DNA from 3 places in the Streptomyces sp. CAU 1734 genome. Region 3 is predicted to be linked to each of the others. Evidence: riboswitches for the same ligand, from Rfam matches in the RefSeq annotation. Region 3 holds a riboswitch; each other region holds the start of a gene.
The links. A riboswitch is a leader RNA that binds a small molecule or an ion and turns the genes downstream of it on or off. The one in region 3 is predicted to bind cobalamin.

Region 1 (4,547 bases), on a different contig from region 3:
CGGCGCTCGCCACCCGCCGCAGAAACGCCCGCCGGAAGCCGTCGCTCTCCAGCGAACCGTGCCAGTGGGTGCCCCACACCTCCCCGACCCGGCAGCCGTCCAGAAACGCCTCCCCGCCCAGAACCTCCGCGACGCCATGGTGGATCTCATACCCCTCCACCCGCTCGCCCAGCGCCGTGCCCACCGGCCTCGCGAGTGTCTTGCCCGCCGCGAACCGCACCCGCACGGGCAGCAGCCCGAGCCCCGCCACGGAGCCCGCCCGCGACTCGACCTCGTCCTCGATGTGTTCACCCAGCATCTGGAACCCACCGCAAATCCCCAGCACCGGCCGCCCCTCGGCCCCCCTGCGCGCCAACTCCCGCGCCAGCCCCCGCTCCCTCAGCCACTCCAACGCCCGTACCGTGCCCCGGGTTCCCGGCACGATCACCAGATCCGCGTCCGCCAGCTCCTCCGGTCGGTCCACGAAGCGCACGATCACCCCCGGCTCGGCCGCCAACGCGTCCACATCCGTGAAGTTGGACATCAGCGGCACCGCGCACACCGCGACCCGCAGTACGTCCTCACCGACCGGAGCCGTCACGGCGGACTCCCGCACGGCACCCCGCAGCGAGACCCGCAGCCCGTCCTCCTCGTCGATGCCGAGCCCGCCCGCGTACGGCAGCACCCCGTAGGTCCGCCGCCCGGTGAGCCCTTCGAGCATGTCCAGGCCGGGCTCCAGCAGCGAGACATCGCCCCGGAATTTATTGACCAGATACCCCGCCACCAGGCTCTGGTCCTCGGCGCTCAGCAGCGCCGTGGTGCCGAAGAAGGAGGCGAAGACACCGCCCCGGTCGATGTCGCCGACCACCAGCACCGGGAGCCGCGCGGCCCGTGCGACACCCATGTTCACGATGTCGGTCCGCCGCAGATTGATCTCGGCCGGACTGCCCGCGCCCTCGCAGATCACGGCGTCATGGGTGCTCAGCAGCTCCTCCAGACACCCCACCACCGTGGAGAGCAGGGCCTCCTGGCGTCCGCCGTGGTAGCCGCGCGCACTCAGCTCACCCACCGGCTTGCCCATGAGGACCACCTGGCTGCTGCGGTCACCGCCGGGCTTCAGCAGCACCGGATTCATCAGCGCGCTCGGCTCGGCCCGGGCGGCCTGCGCCTGCATCGCCTGCGCCCGGCCGATCTCCGCGCCCTCCCGGGTCACAAAGGAATTGAGGGACATGTTCTGCCCCTTGAAGGGGGCCACCTTCACCCCGCGCCGCACCAGCCAGCGGCAGATCCCGGCGGTGACCACGCTCTTGCCCGCATCGGATGTCGTACCGGCGACCAGCAGCCCGCCGCCCCGTCCGCGCCCGTTCACCGGGTCACTTCCCTTCCCTGTCGGTCCGCACCACACGCCGCCACAGCAGCCGTCCCGCGAGACCGGCGCCCAGCGCCAGCACACTCACCCGCCGCGACAGCCGGACCGCCCGTTCGATGTCGGCGGCCTCCACCGGCCGCCCCTCCCCGTGGAGCACCGGCCGGTGCTCGACCCGGCCGCCGTACGCGAGAGTGCCGCCCAGCCGTACGCCCAGGGCGCCCGCGAAGGCCGCCTCCACCGGTCCGGCGTTGGGGCTCGGATGGCGGTGCGCGTCGGCCCGCCAGGCCCGTACGGCCCGCACCGGGTCCCCGCCCGCGAGCACCGCGAGCCCGGCCGTCAGCCGGGCACCGGGCCATCCCACGACATCGTCCAGCCGCGCCGAGGCCCAGCCGAATCGCCGGTACCGGGGGGATTTGTGCCCCACCATCGCGTCCAGGGTGTTCACCGCCCGGAAACCGGCCAGTCCGGGCACACCGGCGAGGGTCCCCCACACCAGGGCGCCCACGACGGCGTCGGAGGTGTTCTCGGCGACGGACTCGACCACGGCGCGCGCGATCCCCCGCTCGTCCAGCGACTGCGGGTCGCGCCCGCACAGATGCGGCAGCCGCGCCCGGGCGGCCGTCACATCACCGGCGGTGAGAGCGGCCCCGATGGTGCGGGCCTCGCGGGCCAGCGACGTACCGCCGAGGACGGTCCAGGTGGTGCCGGCGGTCAGCGCCGCGGAGAGCGCGGGACTCCGGCGCACCCCGCGCGCGAGCAGCGCGGCGGCGGCGACGGTACCGCCCGCGCAGACGGCGGTGTGCAGTGCGCCCCAGCCCCGGTGGTCCCGCCACAGAGCCTGTTCGACGGCGCCGGCGGCCCGGCCGAACGCGGCGACCGGATGCCCCCGGCGGGGGTCGCCGAGCAGCAGATCGCCGATGAGACCGGCGGTGGCGCCGTACGCGAATACCCGGTCGGCACGCATCCGCTCAGACCGCGGTTCCGGTCCGGGCGGCCCGTGATGCCGGGGGTGTCACTGGGGCAGGGGCTGAACCGCGGCCGGGCATGGCTTCGTGTCCTCACTCAGGGTGTCCGCGCCCTGGTTCGACTGATCGGCGGCGAGAGTTCCTGGCTTCCGGGATCTCTCCCGGTGACAGTGGCGGGACCGCGCCGGATTTGCACCGGCTTCCTCTGCTGCCGCCGTAATGGCCCGGGCAGTCCACCACGCGGCGAGAACACCCGTCAACCTGCCGTTGACCTGCGGCGGGACAGTGTGCTGCGGCCCACACCCCACCGGCGGAAATGACAAACGGGCCGGTCACCCCCGCAGAAGGTGACCGGCCCGCCGGCCGGGACGGACGGCGGCCGCGGTGTGACACGCACACGCTCAGCCGCCGGATCGCCGTATCAGGTGACGATCAGGTAGATCCCGTAGCTCACCGCGGCCAGGCAGGCCGCGAAGCAGGCGTACGCGCCGGTCCGGGCCAGGGCCACGGAGGAACCGCCTTGGCCGTCGGCCGGGGCCTGCTTGCTCAGTCCGATGATGCCCATGACGAAGAGGCCCACCAGAGCGACGGTGGCGACGAGGCTCACGCCGAAGACGGAGCCGAGGGCTGCCCAGTCGATTTTCATACGGATCTGTCCTTACACCGCGGCCGGGCTGGCCGGGCCGTTCTCGGAGGCGTTGGCCGTGGGGGAGGGGATGGTGGTCTTGAAGTCGTCGTGGACGGCGACCTGGCCGGCCGGGGGCGGGGTGACGGCCGCGATGGCGGTGGTCACGACGCCGGGCTGCTCGCCCGTCTCGTCGACCTCGTTGACGTTGGTGTGGTCGACCACCTGGCGGCGGGAGTAGATCCAGATCGCGGCGGACGACAGGACCAGGAAGGCGGCGACGACGGCGACGCCCCAGTCGCCCTGCTTGGTCACGTACTCGGAGCCCGCGGCCACCAGACCGGCGGCCGGGAGGGTCAGACCCCAGGCGACGAACATCCGGGTGGCGGTGGACCAGCGGACCACACCGCCCTTGCGGCCCAGACCGGCACCCATCACCGCGCCGGAGCAGGAGTGCGTGGTTGAGAGCGAGAAGCCGAGGTTGGAGGAGGCGAGGATGACGCTGGCCGCGCTGGTCTGGGCGGCGAAGCCCTGCTGCGGCTGGAGGTCGGTCAGGCCCTTGCCCATGGTGCGGATGATGCGCCAGCCGCCGAGGTAGGTGCCGAGCGCGATGGCGACACCGGCGGAGACGATGACCCACATCGGGGGGTTCGAGCCGGGGGCGAGCACATTGCCGGCGACCAGGGCCAGCGTGATGATGCCCATCGTCTTCTGCGCGTCATTGGTGCCGTGCGCCAGCGAGACCAGACCGGCCGAGGCAATCTGACCGGCGCGGTAGCCCTTCGCGGTGGCCTTCTCATCGGTCTTCTGACCGAGCTTGTAGGTCAGCCGGGAGGCGAGGTACGCGCCGATGCCGGCGACCAGGGGGGCGGCGATCGCGGGGATCAGCACCTTGGTGACGACGGTGCCGCCGTTGACTCCGCTGACGCCGACCGAGGCGATCGTGGCGCCGATCAGGCCGCCCATGAGGGCGTGCGAGGAGCTGGACGGCAGGCCGACCAGCCAGGTCAGAAGATTCCAGAGGATGGCGCCGACGAGCGCCGCGAAGATCACTTCTGGTGTTATGCCTGACTCGTTGACGATTCCGCTGGAGATCGTCTTGGCGACCTCCACCGAGAGAAACGCGCCGACGAGGTTGAGCACGGCGGACATGGCCACCGCGGACTTGGGCTTCATCGCGCCGGTCGAGATGGTCGTCGCCATCGCGTTGGCGGTGTCGTGGAAACCGTTCGTGAAATCGAACACGAGAGCCGTCACGATCACAATCGCGAGCAGCAGCGTGATGTGTTCCATTTACCCAGGCAATCTTTGGACGTCAGTGGCCCGGCGAACGTAAGTAACCTGGGTGAACGGAAGGTGAACTGGGGTCGGATTCGGGGTGTCCCCATGCGGGGTTTTTCCTTCCGCTTCCGTCCGGAGGGGCTGTGCGGACGGGCTCGGCGGAGCTGAGCCGACAGAAAGTGGCTTCCATCACCTTTTAGGGATATCTGCCTGTTGTGGCCCACGGTCGCACCCTGTGCGCGCAGGGCGACGCCTGACAGGATTCCAGTATGACCGAACAGATGTCTGACCCCACTGGAGAAGCGATCGAACAAGCCTGGCGCGAGGT
Region 2 (4,547 bases), on a different contig from region 3:
CGCCGATCACGACGACGGCCACGCCTCCGAGGACGATCAGGAGCACCGTGCCGCCCTTGCCGTCGCTGTCGCTGTCACCGGACTTGGGCTTCGGCTTGGCCGCCGCCTGGGTGTCCACCTGCCCGTCGGCCCCCGGTGTCGCGGACGCCGGCGCCCCCGGTGTCGCGGACGGGGCCGGAGTCCCCTGGCTCTCCGAGGTCACCGGCGACTCGGTGGCCGGCGCCACCCCGCTCTTCGGGGTGGACCCCGGGGTCGGGCTCTTGAGCTTCAGCACCGGCGCCGGATTCTCCAGCTTCGCCCCGCCCCGGGGCTCCTCGATCCAGCGCGCGATCTTGCCGTCGCCGTAGGTCTCCACGGTCTTGAAGACCAGCGACTTCGCGTCCGGCAACTGCTTGACCACAATGCTGTAGACCGCGTCCACACCCACCGCGAGCGGCTTCCCGCCGAGGATGTATCCGCCCTGGGCCTGCGCGAACTTCCAGCCCTTGGGCGCCTTCCCCAGGCTCACCTCCCCCACCGATATGCCCGCCGGCAGCGCCACTTGGAGCTTGGCGATCCCCGCGGTGTCCGACTCGGCCTCCGAGTGGAAGGTGATCGTGACGTTCTTCGCCAGCGCGCGGGGGTTGGAAGCGGACACTCCGGCGTGTGCCGCGGCCGGTCCCGCGCCGATGACAACCGCACCGATGGCGGCGGCGCCGGCGAGGGCGGTACCGACGAGACGGGTGCGGCGGACTGTGGGGTTGCTCATGGTTCTCCTCGAACGAACAGATCATGGGAACGCCCACCGGTCCCGGCACGCGCCCGGGCGCGTGCCGGGACCGGCATCCGCGACGACACTGGCAACGGTGTGTTCGGTTCCCCATACATGGCGGCCCCATCATTCCCGACGGAGCCCGCCCGGGTCAGCGGTATCTCCCTAACGGTCGGGTGCGGATGCGGTGTTCTTCCGTGGCTCGGCCCCGGACCCGGGCGCGGCTGCCTCCGGCGGGGCGGAATCTTGTGCGCCCTCGCCCGTGGTGCGGGTCCCTTTCCGGGGCTCCGCCCCGGCCCCGGCGCGGCTGCCTCCGGCGGGGCTGAATTTTGTTGCCCTCGTTCGCGGGTGCGGGTCGGTGTGGGGGCGGTGTCGCGTCCGCCTTGTGCTGTCCGGGGTCCCGGGGTGCGGGTGTTTTCCCGGGGCTCCGCCCCGGACCCGGCGCCTCAATCGCCGGCGAGGCTGAATTTGCTTGCCCTCGTTCACGGGTGCGGGCGGGTGCGTGGGCGGTGTCGCGTCCCCGCCCGCGTCGTTCGGGGTCCCGGGTGCGGGGCTCTTCTTGTGCGCCTCGTGCCCTGTGTTGTTCGGGTTGTCCGGGGTGCGGGCCTTCAGACGCCTTCGGCGCCTTGCGGTGCCTCGGGGTCTTGTTCCGTTCACTCCCCTCCGGGGCGCGGGTACGGGGCGGGAGTGCTTGTGTCATGGCGGCCTGGGGGTCCTCCGGGCTCGACTCCTCAGAGCCGGCGGAAACCGGCCCACTTGTCCTGCGTACCCCGGTCTTACCGCCGGCTCTTCCGGGGACGACCCTGCACACCCCCTCCACGAGCGTCGCCCGATAAGCGGCCCCCCACCACCCCCGGGCTTGTTCTCGTGCGGGAGCGCCCGCCCAGAAGCACCCGCCCACTCTGACGCCCGTCACCCACTCACCCACGGGTGACGTTCCGGAGCGGGGTTCCCCGCCTTGTGAAACCGTCCCGGGACGCACGGACGGACAGACCACTGTCATCACGCACTGGGCTTACTCGCGGAAAGGGGGACGCGCAGGAGCGGTACTGGGGCATCAAGCGTGATTTGTGGCGCAAACCCGGGCGAACAGAACAAGACCGGGAGACCGCGCCGTAAATCATGCAGCCCCAGTACCGAACCGGAGCGGCACCCAACCCGCACACACAAGAACCCCACCCGGGGAAACAGGCAACCCGCACCAACAACAGCCCCGCCGAAGGCAGCCGCGCCGGACCCGGGGCCGAGCCCCGGAAACGCCACCCCAGCTACAGCCCCCACCCCACCCGCGCATTCCACCGCGCACCCCGCCCCGTCAGCTCCACCCCCCTCAGCGGCGCCACATCGAGCCGCCAGAAGACCTCCGTCCCCGCCCCGAGCGCGTGGACCAGGGCGGCGCGGATCACCGCGGCGTCGGCGACCGCCACAACCCGGCCGGAGTCCGGCGGCAGGGACTCCAGCCACGCGCCCACCCGCGCGCAGAGCTCCCGCAGGGTCTCCCCGCCGTGCGGCGCGGCCGACGGGTCGGTGAGCCACGCGGAGACCGCGTCGGGTTCGGCCCCGCTCACCTCGGCGAGGGTGCGGCCGTGCCAGCGGCCGAGCCGCCACTCCGTGAGCCCGGGCTCGACCCGCGCCGTGAGCCCCAACTCCGCGGCGGTCTCGCGGCACCGCAGCGAGGGCCCGCTCAGGGCATGGCCGGCGGCCGGCAGGGACCCGGCTGCGGCCCGCGCCGCCCGCGCCGCCCGCACGGCCCGCAGCCCCGCCGCGTCGAGCGGGGCATCCGCCTCGAACCGCGCCTCCCGCAGCGCCGCCGTCATCGCGGGTGAGACCAGCGTCAGCCGGATCGTCACCGCCACCTCCCGCTCATTCATTTTCGGCCACCACGCACCGTAGCGGACCGCCTCCGCAAGCGATACGGTCACGTGTACATGACGAAGGTCGGCGGAAGTCCGGTGGAAATCCGGCACGGTCGCGCCACTGTGTTCCCGTCCCGCGCCCGCGGGGCGGAGAGTCAGACCCGCCGCCCTCGCATCACGCACAAGGCACCACGACCGGGACGCGTGTTCCCTCAGGAGGTTCTGCCATGGCTCAGTCCGCTGTGCCCCCCAACGCCGGCGCCGCACCGGCCATCGCCCCGATATCGCTGAAGGCGATAGCTCCCTGGGCGGTCTTCTTCGGCATTCTGATGCTGGTCCTGCTCTACTTCGTCGGGGCGGAGCAGGGCGCGGTCTCGCTGGTCGCCGGTGAGACCGTGCACGAGTGGGTCCATGACGGGCGTCATCTTCTCGGCTTCCCCTGCCACTGAGGCGCGCGCTGATCCATGAACTCCATATCTGTGAGAGCCCTGCTGGTCCGCGGCATGCTCGCGGGCCTGATCGCGGGCGCGGCGGCCATGCTGGTCGCGTACTTCCTCGGTGAGGGTCCGGTCGACTCGGCCATCGCCTTCGAGGAGAGCAACAGTCATGAGCACGGCGGCGAGGAACTGGTCAGCCGGGTCATGCAGTCGACGGCCGGACTCGCCACCGGCGTGCTGGTCTTCGGTGTCGCCATCGGCGGCATCGCGGCCCTCGCCTACTGTGTGGCGCTCGGCCGGGTCGGGCGGTTCGGCCCGCGGGCCACGGCCGCGCTGGTGGCGCTCGGCGCGCTGGTGACGGTGTATGTGGTGCCGTACTTCAAGTATCCGCCGAATCCGCCGGCGGTCGGCGATCCGGACACCATCGGCCAGCGCACCGGGCTGTACTTCCTGATGATCGTGCTGAGTGTGCTGCTCGCGGTGGCCGCGGTGATTCTCGGGAAACGGCTGGTGCCCCGGCTGGGCACCTGGTGGGCGACGGTCGCCGCGGCGGCCGGCTTCGTCGTGGCGGTGGGGCTCGCCTATGCGTTCCTGCCGTCGTTCGACGAGGTGCCGAAGGGCTTCCCGGCCGCGGTGGTCTGGGAGTTCCGGCTGGCGACACTCGCCATCCAGGTGACCCTGTGGACGGTGTTCGGCCTGGTCTTCGGCCAGTTGGCGGAGCGGCTGCTCACGCCGGGGGCACGGGTGCCGGAGGCGGAGAGCGCGAGCCGGGCCGCGGCGAACTGAGCGGAAACGGATCGCGGCCCCGCGGCGAGGGGCCGCGATCCTCCCCGGGCGGCCCCGCCCGGGGCATGCCCGCGCCACGCACGCCCGCGCCGCACACGCCCGCGCCGCACACGCCCGCGCCACGCACGTCCGATTCGTTCAAGACCGGGCGCCCGGTCCCGTTCTACCGTGGCGCCATGACTCCACGTTTCGACTCCATCAGCCTCGTCGCGTCCGACATGGCCGCCTCGCTCGCCTTCTACCGCCGGCTCGGCCTCGACATCCCGCCCGGTGCGGAGACCGCCCCTCATGTCGAGGTGACCCTTCCCGGCGGCGTACGGCTGCTGTGGGACACCGAGGACGTCATCCGCTCCTTCGACCCCGGGTGGACCCCGCCGAGCGGTGGCGACCGCTCCGGGCTCGCCTTCCGCTGCGCGGACGCCGGGGAGGTGGACGCGGTGTACGCGGAGCTCACGGCGGCCGGGTACACCGGGCATCTCGCGCCGTGGGACGCGGTCTGGGGACAGCGTTACGCGGTGATCCTGGACCCGGACGGGACCGGGGTCTCGCTCTTCGCGGACACCGCGCCCGAGAAGGACACCGCCCCCGGGAAGGACACCGCGCCCGGGAAGGCGGCCGTGTAGGCGGTCAGCGTCGTACCGGCCAGCTCGCGCATCTCCCGGGCGAGATGCGCCTGGTCGGCGCAGCCCGCCGCCGGCGCGGCGGCGGCGTACGGCA
Region 3 (4,547 bases):
GTTCGCCGGCGCCGACCAGAAGGAGGGCATGCTCGCCTTCCTGGAGAAGAGGGCCCCGCGATTCCGGCGGGACGGCTGACCGTGCGGGGTGCCCGCGCCGAGGCGGGCACCCCCTCGGCCCCCCCTGCGGTGACGCCGGCGCGCCCGGGGATGACCCGGATCGGGCCCGGACCGCCCGGGAAGGGTTCAGACGCGCCCGGCGGCCATCGGCTCGCGGGCGACCGGGTGCAGCGCCGCGTACTCCAGCGGAGCGGAGGGATCGATCGACAGATCCAGCGGTGCCGGTTCGGCCCCCGCCCGCACCAGCAGATCGCCGACGGCGGCGATCATCGCGCCGTTGTCGGTGCACAGCTTCAGCGGCGGTACGCGCAGGGTGATCCCGGCGGACCGGCAGCGCATCCGGGCGAGTTCCCGCACCCGGGAGTTGGCGGCCACGCCGCCCACCACGACCAGGGTGCCGACTCCGTACTCGGCGCAGGCCGCGACGGCCTTGCGGGTCAGTACATCCGCCACCGCCTCCTGGAGCGCCGCCGCGCCGTCCGCGACCGGCACTCCGGTCTCCCGCCGGCTCTCCGCCCAGCGCGCGGCGGCCGTCTTGAGCCCGGAGAAGGAGAAGTCGTACGCGGAGTCGCGCGGTCCGGTCAGCGGGCGCGGGAACCGGACCGCCTTCGGGTCGCCGTCCCGGGCCGCCCGGTCGATGGCCGGACCACCGGGGTAGGGGAGGCCGAAGACCCGGGCCACCTTGTCGAAGCACTCGCCCGCGGCGTCGTCGATGGTGTCCCCGAGATGGGCGATCGGGTCGCGCGCCAGGTCCCGTACGAGCAGCAGCGAGGTGTGGCCGCCGGAGACGATCAGCACCATGCAGGGGTCGGGGAGCGGTCCGTGTTCCAGGGTGTCCGCCGCCACATGCCCGGCGAGGTGGTGCACGCCGTACAGCGGTACGCCGAGGGAGTACGCCAGTGTCTTCGCGCCGGCCACGCCGACCTGGAGCGCGCCGGAGAGGCCCGGACCGGTGGTCACCGCCACGGCGCCGATGTCGGACAGCCGCAGACCGGCGTCGTCCAGCGCCCGGCCGATGACCGGATTGAGTGCGTGGATGTGCGCGCGGGCGGCGATCTCCGGCACCACACCGCCGAAGCGGGCATGCTCGTCCATGCTGGTCGCCACGGCGTGACCCAGCAGTACCCCGTCCCTCACCAGTCCCGCACCGGTCTCGTCGCACGACGACTCGATGCCCAGCACGATCCGCGAAGCGGCCATGAGCGGCCTCCTCTGTCTCTTCACCCGAGCCCTGCTCTTGCGGATCGATTGTAGTTGCACAAAATGTGCAGTAAGGGGCGGCGGGCCGGGACGGAGGGCCCGGAGGGGCGGTCAGTGGCCGCGGGGCGCGTACATGATGACCGCCATGCCGGCCAGGCAGATCAGCGCGCCGGCGACATCGAAGCGGTCCGGCCGGTAGCCGTCGGCGACCACACCCCAGGCGATCGACCCGGCGACGAAGATTCCCCCGTACGCGGCCAGGACGCGCCCGAACTCGGCGTCCGGCTGGAGGGTGGCGACGACTCCGTAGAGACCGAGCGCGATGACACCGGCGCCGATCCAGATCCAGCCCCGGTGTTCCCGGATGCCCTGCCAGACGAGCCAGGCGCCTCCGATCTCCAGCAGGGCGGCGACGGCGAACAGGGCGAGGGAGCGGGCGACGAGCACGGCTGCGGGTACTTTCCGGTGGTGAGCGGGGTGACGGACGGTCCTGGGACATGGTGTCAGGGGTGCGCGGCACCCCGCTGTTGTCTCAAAACGCATACCGGTATTCGGACAATGATGTTCTTCCCGCCCTTCTGGCCTCTACCCTGGCGGGGCAGCTGGTTCGCCCTGCCCGCCAGGCAGACGCGTCGCAAGAGGGAACCCGGTGAGAATCCGGGACTGCCCCGCAGCGGTGAGTGGGAACGACCGCCGTCATACGCACTGGGTCCGCACGGGCCCGGGAAGCGACGGCCAGTAGGTGTTCCGTACGCCGGAACGTGCCCGCGAGTCCGAAGACCTGCCCGCTGTCCGCGCACGGCCCCCGTGCGCGGTGATCCCGGTGACCTCGTGGGCGGGTCGGCGCAGAAGAGACGGATGCGTATGCCGTTCGGGCATGCGCCGTGAATCCGTCTCCGTTCGTCATCCCTTCGCGCCCTCGGCCCCGTCATCCGGGATCCGTCAGGAGAGAAACTCGCGAAGGAGAGTTCTGTGACATCGAAGCCCGCAGCCGCGGCAGAGGCCACTGTGTACGGATACCCGCGACAGGGCCGGGGCCGGGAGTTGAAGAAGGCGATCGAGGGCTTCTGGAAGGGCCGCGTCACCGCCGACGCCCTCCGGGAGACCGCGGCGGGCCTTCGCCGGACGAACTGGCGGCAGCTCGCCGACGCCGGCGTCCGCGAGGTGCCGACCGGCGACTTCTCGTACTACGACCATGTGCTCGACACCAGTGTCATGGTCGGCGCCATCCCCGCGCGGCACCGCGAAGCCGTCGCCGCCGACGCGCTCGGCGGCTACTTCGCCATGGCGCGCGGCACCCAGGACGTCGCGCCCCTGGAGATGACCAAGTGGTTCGACACCAACTACCACTACCTGGTGCCCGAACTCGGCCCGGACACCGTCTTCGCCGCCGACCCGGCCAAGCAGGTCGCGGAGCTCACCGAGGCCCTCGCCCTCGGCCACACCGGCCGCCCCGTCCTCGTCGGACCGGTGACCTATCTGCTGCTCGCCAAGCCCGCCCCGGGCGTGGCCGCCGACTTCGAGCCGCTGACCCTGCTGGACCGGCTGCTGCCGGTGTACGCGGAAGTCCTCGCCGATCTGCGGGCGGCCGGCGCCGAGTGGGTCCAGCTCGACGAGCCCGCCCTCGTACAGGACCGCACCCCGGCCGAGCTCAGTGCCGCCGCCCGCGCCTACCGCGACCTCGGGGGACTGACCGACCGCCCGAAGCTGCTGGTCGCCTCCTACTTCGACCGGCTCGGCGACGCCCTGCCCGTACTCGCCAAGGCCCCCGTCGACGGTCTCGCGATCGACTTCACCGAATCCGCCGCCGCCAACCTCGCCGACCTCGCCGCCGCCGGCGGGCTGCCCGGTAAGCGCCTGGTCGCCGGAGTGGTCAACGGCCGCAACATCTGGATCAACGACTACGAGAAGTCCCTGGCCACTCTCGGCACCCTGCTCGGCCTCGCCGGCCGGGTCGATGTGGCCGCCTCCTGCTCGCTGCTGCACGTACCGCTCGACGCCGCCGCCGAGCGCGACATCGATCCGCAGGTGGCCCGCTGGCTCGCCTTCGCGCAGCAGAAGACCGAGGAGATCGTCACCCTCGCGCGCGGCCTCGGCCAGGGCACCGGAGCCATCGCGGCCGAACTCGCCGCCAACCGTGCCGATCTCGCCTCCCGCGCCGGGTCCGCGCTCACCCGCGACCCGGCGGTCCGGGCCCGTACCGCCGCCGTCACCGACGCCGACGGCCGCCGCTCCCTGCCCTACACCGAACGCACCGCCGCCCAGCGGGCCCACCTCGGCCTGCCCCTGCTGCCGACCACCACCATCGGTTCCTTCCCGCAGACCACCGAGCTGCGGACGGCCCGCGCCGATCTGCGCGCCGGACGGATCGACACCGCCGGATACGACGAGCGCATCCGCGGGGAGATCCGTGAGGTGCTTGCCTTCCAGGAGAAGGCCGGCATCGACGTACTGGTGCACGGCGAACCCGAGCGCAACGACATGGTGCAGTACTTCGCGGAACAGCTCGTCGGCTATCTCGCCACCCAGCACGGCTGGGTGCAGTCGTACGGCACCCGCTATGTCCGGCCGCCGATCCTCGCGGGCGACATCTCCCGTCCGGAGCCGATGACGGTCGGCTGGACCACCTACGCCCAGTCCCTGACCGAGCGGCCCGTCAAGGGCATGCTCACCGGCCCGGTCACCATGCTGGCCTGGTCCTTCGTCCGCGACGACCAGCCGCTCGGCGACACCGCGCGACAGGTCGCCCTCGCACTGCGCGACGAGGTGCTCGATCTGGAGGCCGCCGGAACCTCCGTCATCCAGGTCGACGAACCGGCGCTCCGCGAGACACTCCCGCTGCGCGCCGCCGACCACGCCGGCTATCTGGACTGGGCCACCGAGTCCTTCCGGCTCACCACCGCGGGCGTCCGGCCGGAGACCCAGATCCACACCCATATGTGCTACGCCGAATTCGGCGACATCGTCCAGGCCATCGACGACCTCGACGCCGATGTCATCAGCCTGGAGGCGGCCCGCTCGCACATGCAGGTCGCCACCGAACTCGCCGCCCACGGCTACCCCCGCGAGGCCGGGCCCGGGGTCTACGACATCCACTCCCCGCGGGTGCCGAGCGCGGAGGAGGCCGCGGCCCTGCTCCGCAAGGGGCTGACCGCGATTCCGGCCGAACGCCTCTGGGTCAACCCCGACTGCGGACTGAAGACCCGCGGCTGGCCCGAGACCCGCGCCTCGCTGGAGAACCTGGTCGCCGCGGCGCGCACCGTCCGCGCCGAGCTGGCCGAGAGCTC

Region 1: it holds a riboswitch for cobalamin, as region 3 does, so the genes downstream of both, AAFN69_RS24720 (cobalamin biosynthesis protein) here and metE (5-methyltetrahydropteroyltriglutamate--homocysteine S-methyltransferase) in region 3, are expected to answer to the same signal.
Region 2: it holds a riboswitch for cobalamin, as region 3 does, so the genes downstream of both, AAFN69_RS10655 (CbtB-domain containing protein) here and metE (5-methyltetrahydropteroyltriglutamate--homocysteine S-methyltransferase) in region 3, are expected to answer to the same signal.

What each region holds. Positions count from the first base shown of each region.
Region 1 covers NZ_JBDQQP010000013.1:54,082-58,628, reverse strand. Annotated here, with positions in the region: gene AAFN69_RS24725 (cobyric acid synthase) at 1-1,348, opposite strand, end outside; gene AAFN69_RS24720 (cobalamin biosynthesis protein) at 1,353-2,312, opposite strand; cobalamin riboswitch at 2,429-2,567, opposite strand; gene AAFN69_RS24715 (hypothetical protein) at 2,735-2,959, opposite strand; gene AAFN69_RS24710 (inorganic phosphate transporter) at 2,972-4,231, opposite strand; gene AAFN69_RS24705 (class II aldolase/adducin family protein) at 4,501-4,547, shown strand, end outside.
Region 2 covers NZ_JBDQQP010000005.1:9,679-14,225, reverse strand. Annotated here, with positions in the region: gene AAFN69_RS10665 (DUF1775 domain-containing protein) at 1-748, opposite strand, end outside; gene AAFN69_RS10660 (histidine phosphatase family protein) at 2,020-2,601, opposite strand; cobalamin riboswitch at 2,650-2,791, shown strand; gene AAFN69_RS10655 (CbtB-domain containing protein) at 2,835-3,056, shown strand; gene AAFN69_RS10650 (CbtA family protein) at 3,072-3,830, shown strand; gene AAFN69_RS10645 (VOC family protein) at 4,007-4,453, shown strand; gene AAFN69_RS10640 (helix-turn-helix domain-containing protein) at 4,339-4,547, opposite strand, start outside.
Region 3 covers NZ_JBDQQP010000002.1:380,906-385,452, reverse strand. Annotated here, with positions in the region: gene AAFN69_RS05430 (enoyl-CoA hydratase-related protein) at 1-79, shown strand, start outside; gene tsaD (tRNA (adenosine(37)-N6)-threonylcarbamoyltransferase complex transferase subunit TsaD) at 187-1,260, opposite strand; gene AAFN69_RS05420 (YnfA family protein) at 1,372-1,707, opposite strand; cobalamin riboswitch at 1,847-2,064, shown strand; gene metE (5-methyltetrahydropteroyltriglutamate--homocysteine S-methyltransferase) at 2,233-4,547, shown strand, end outside.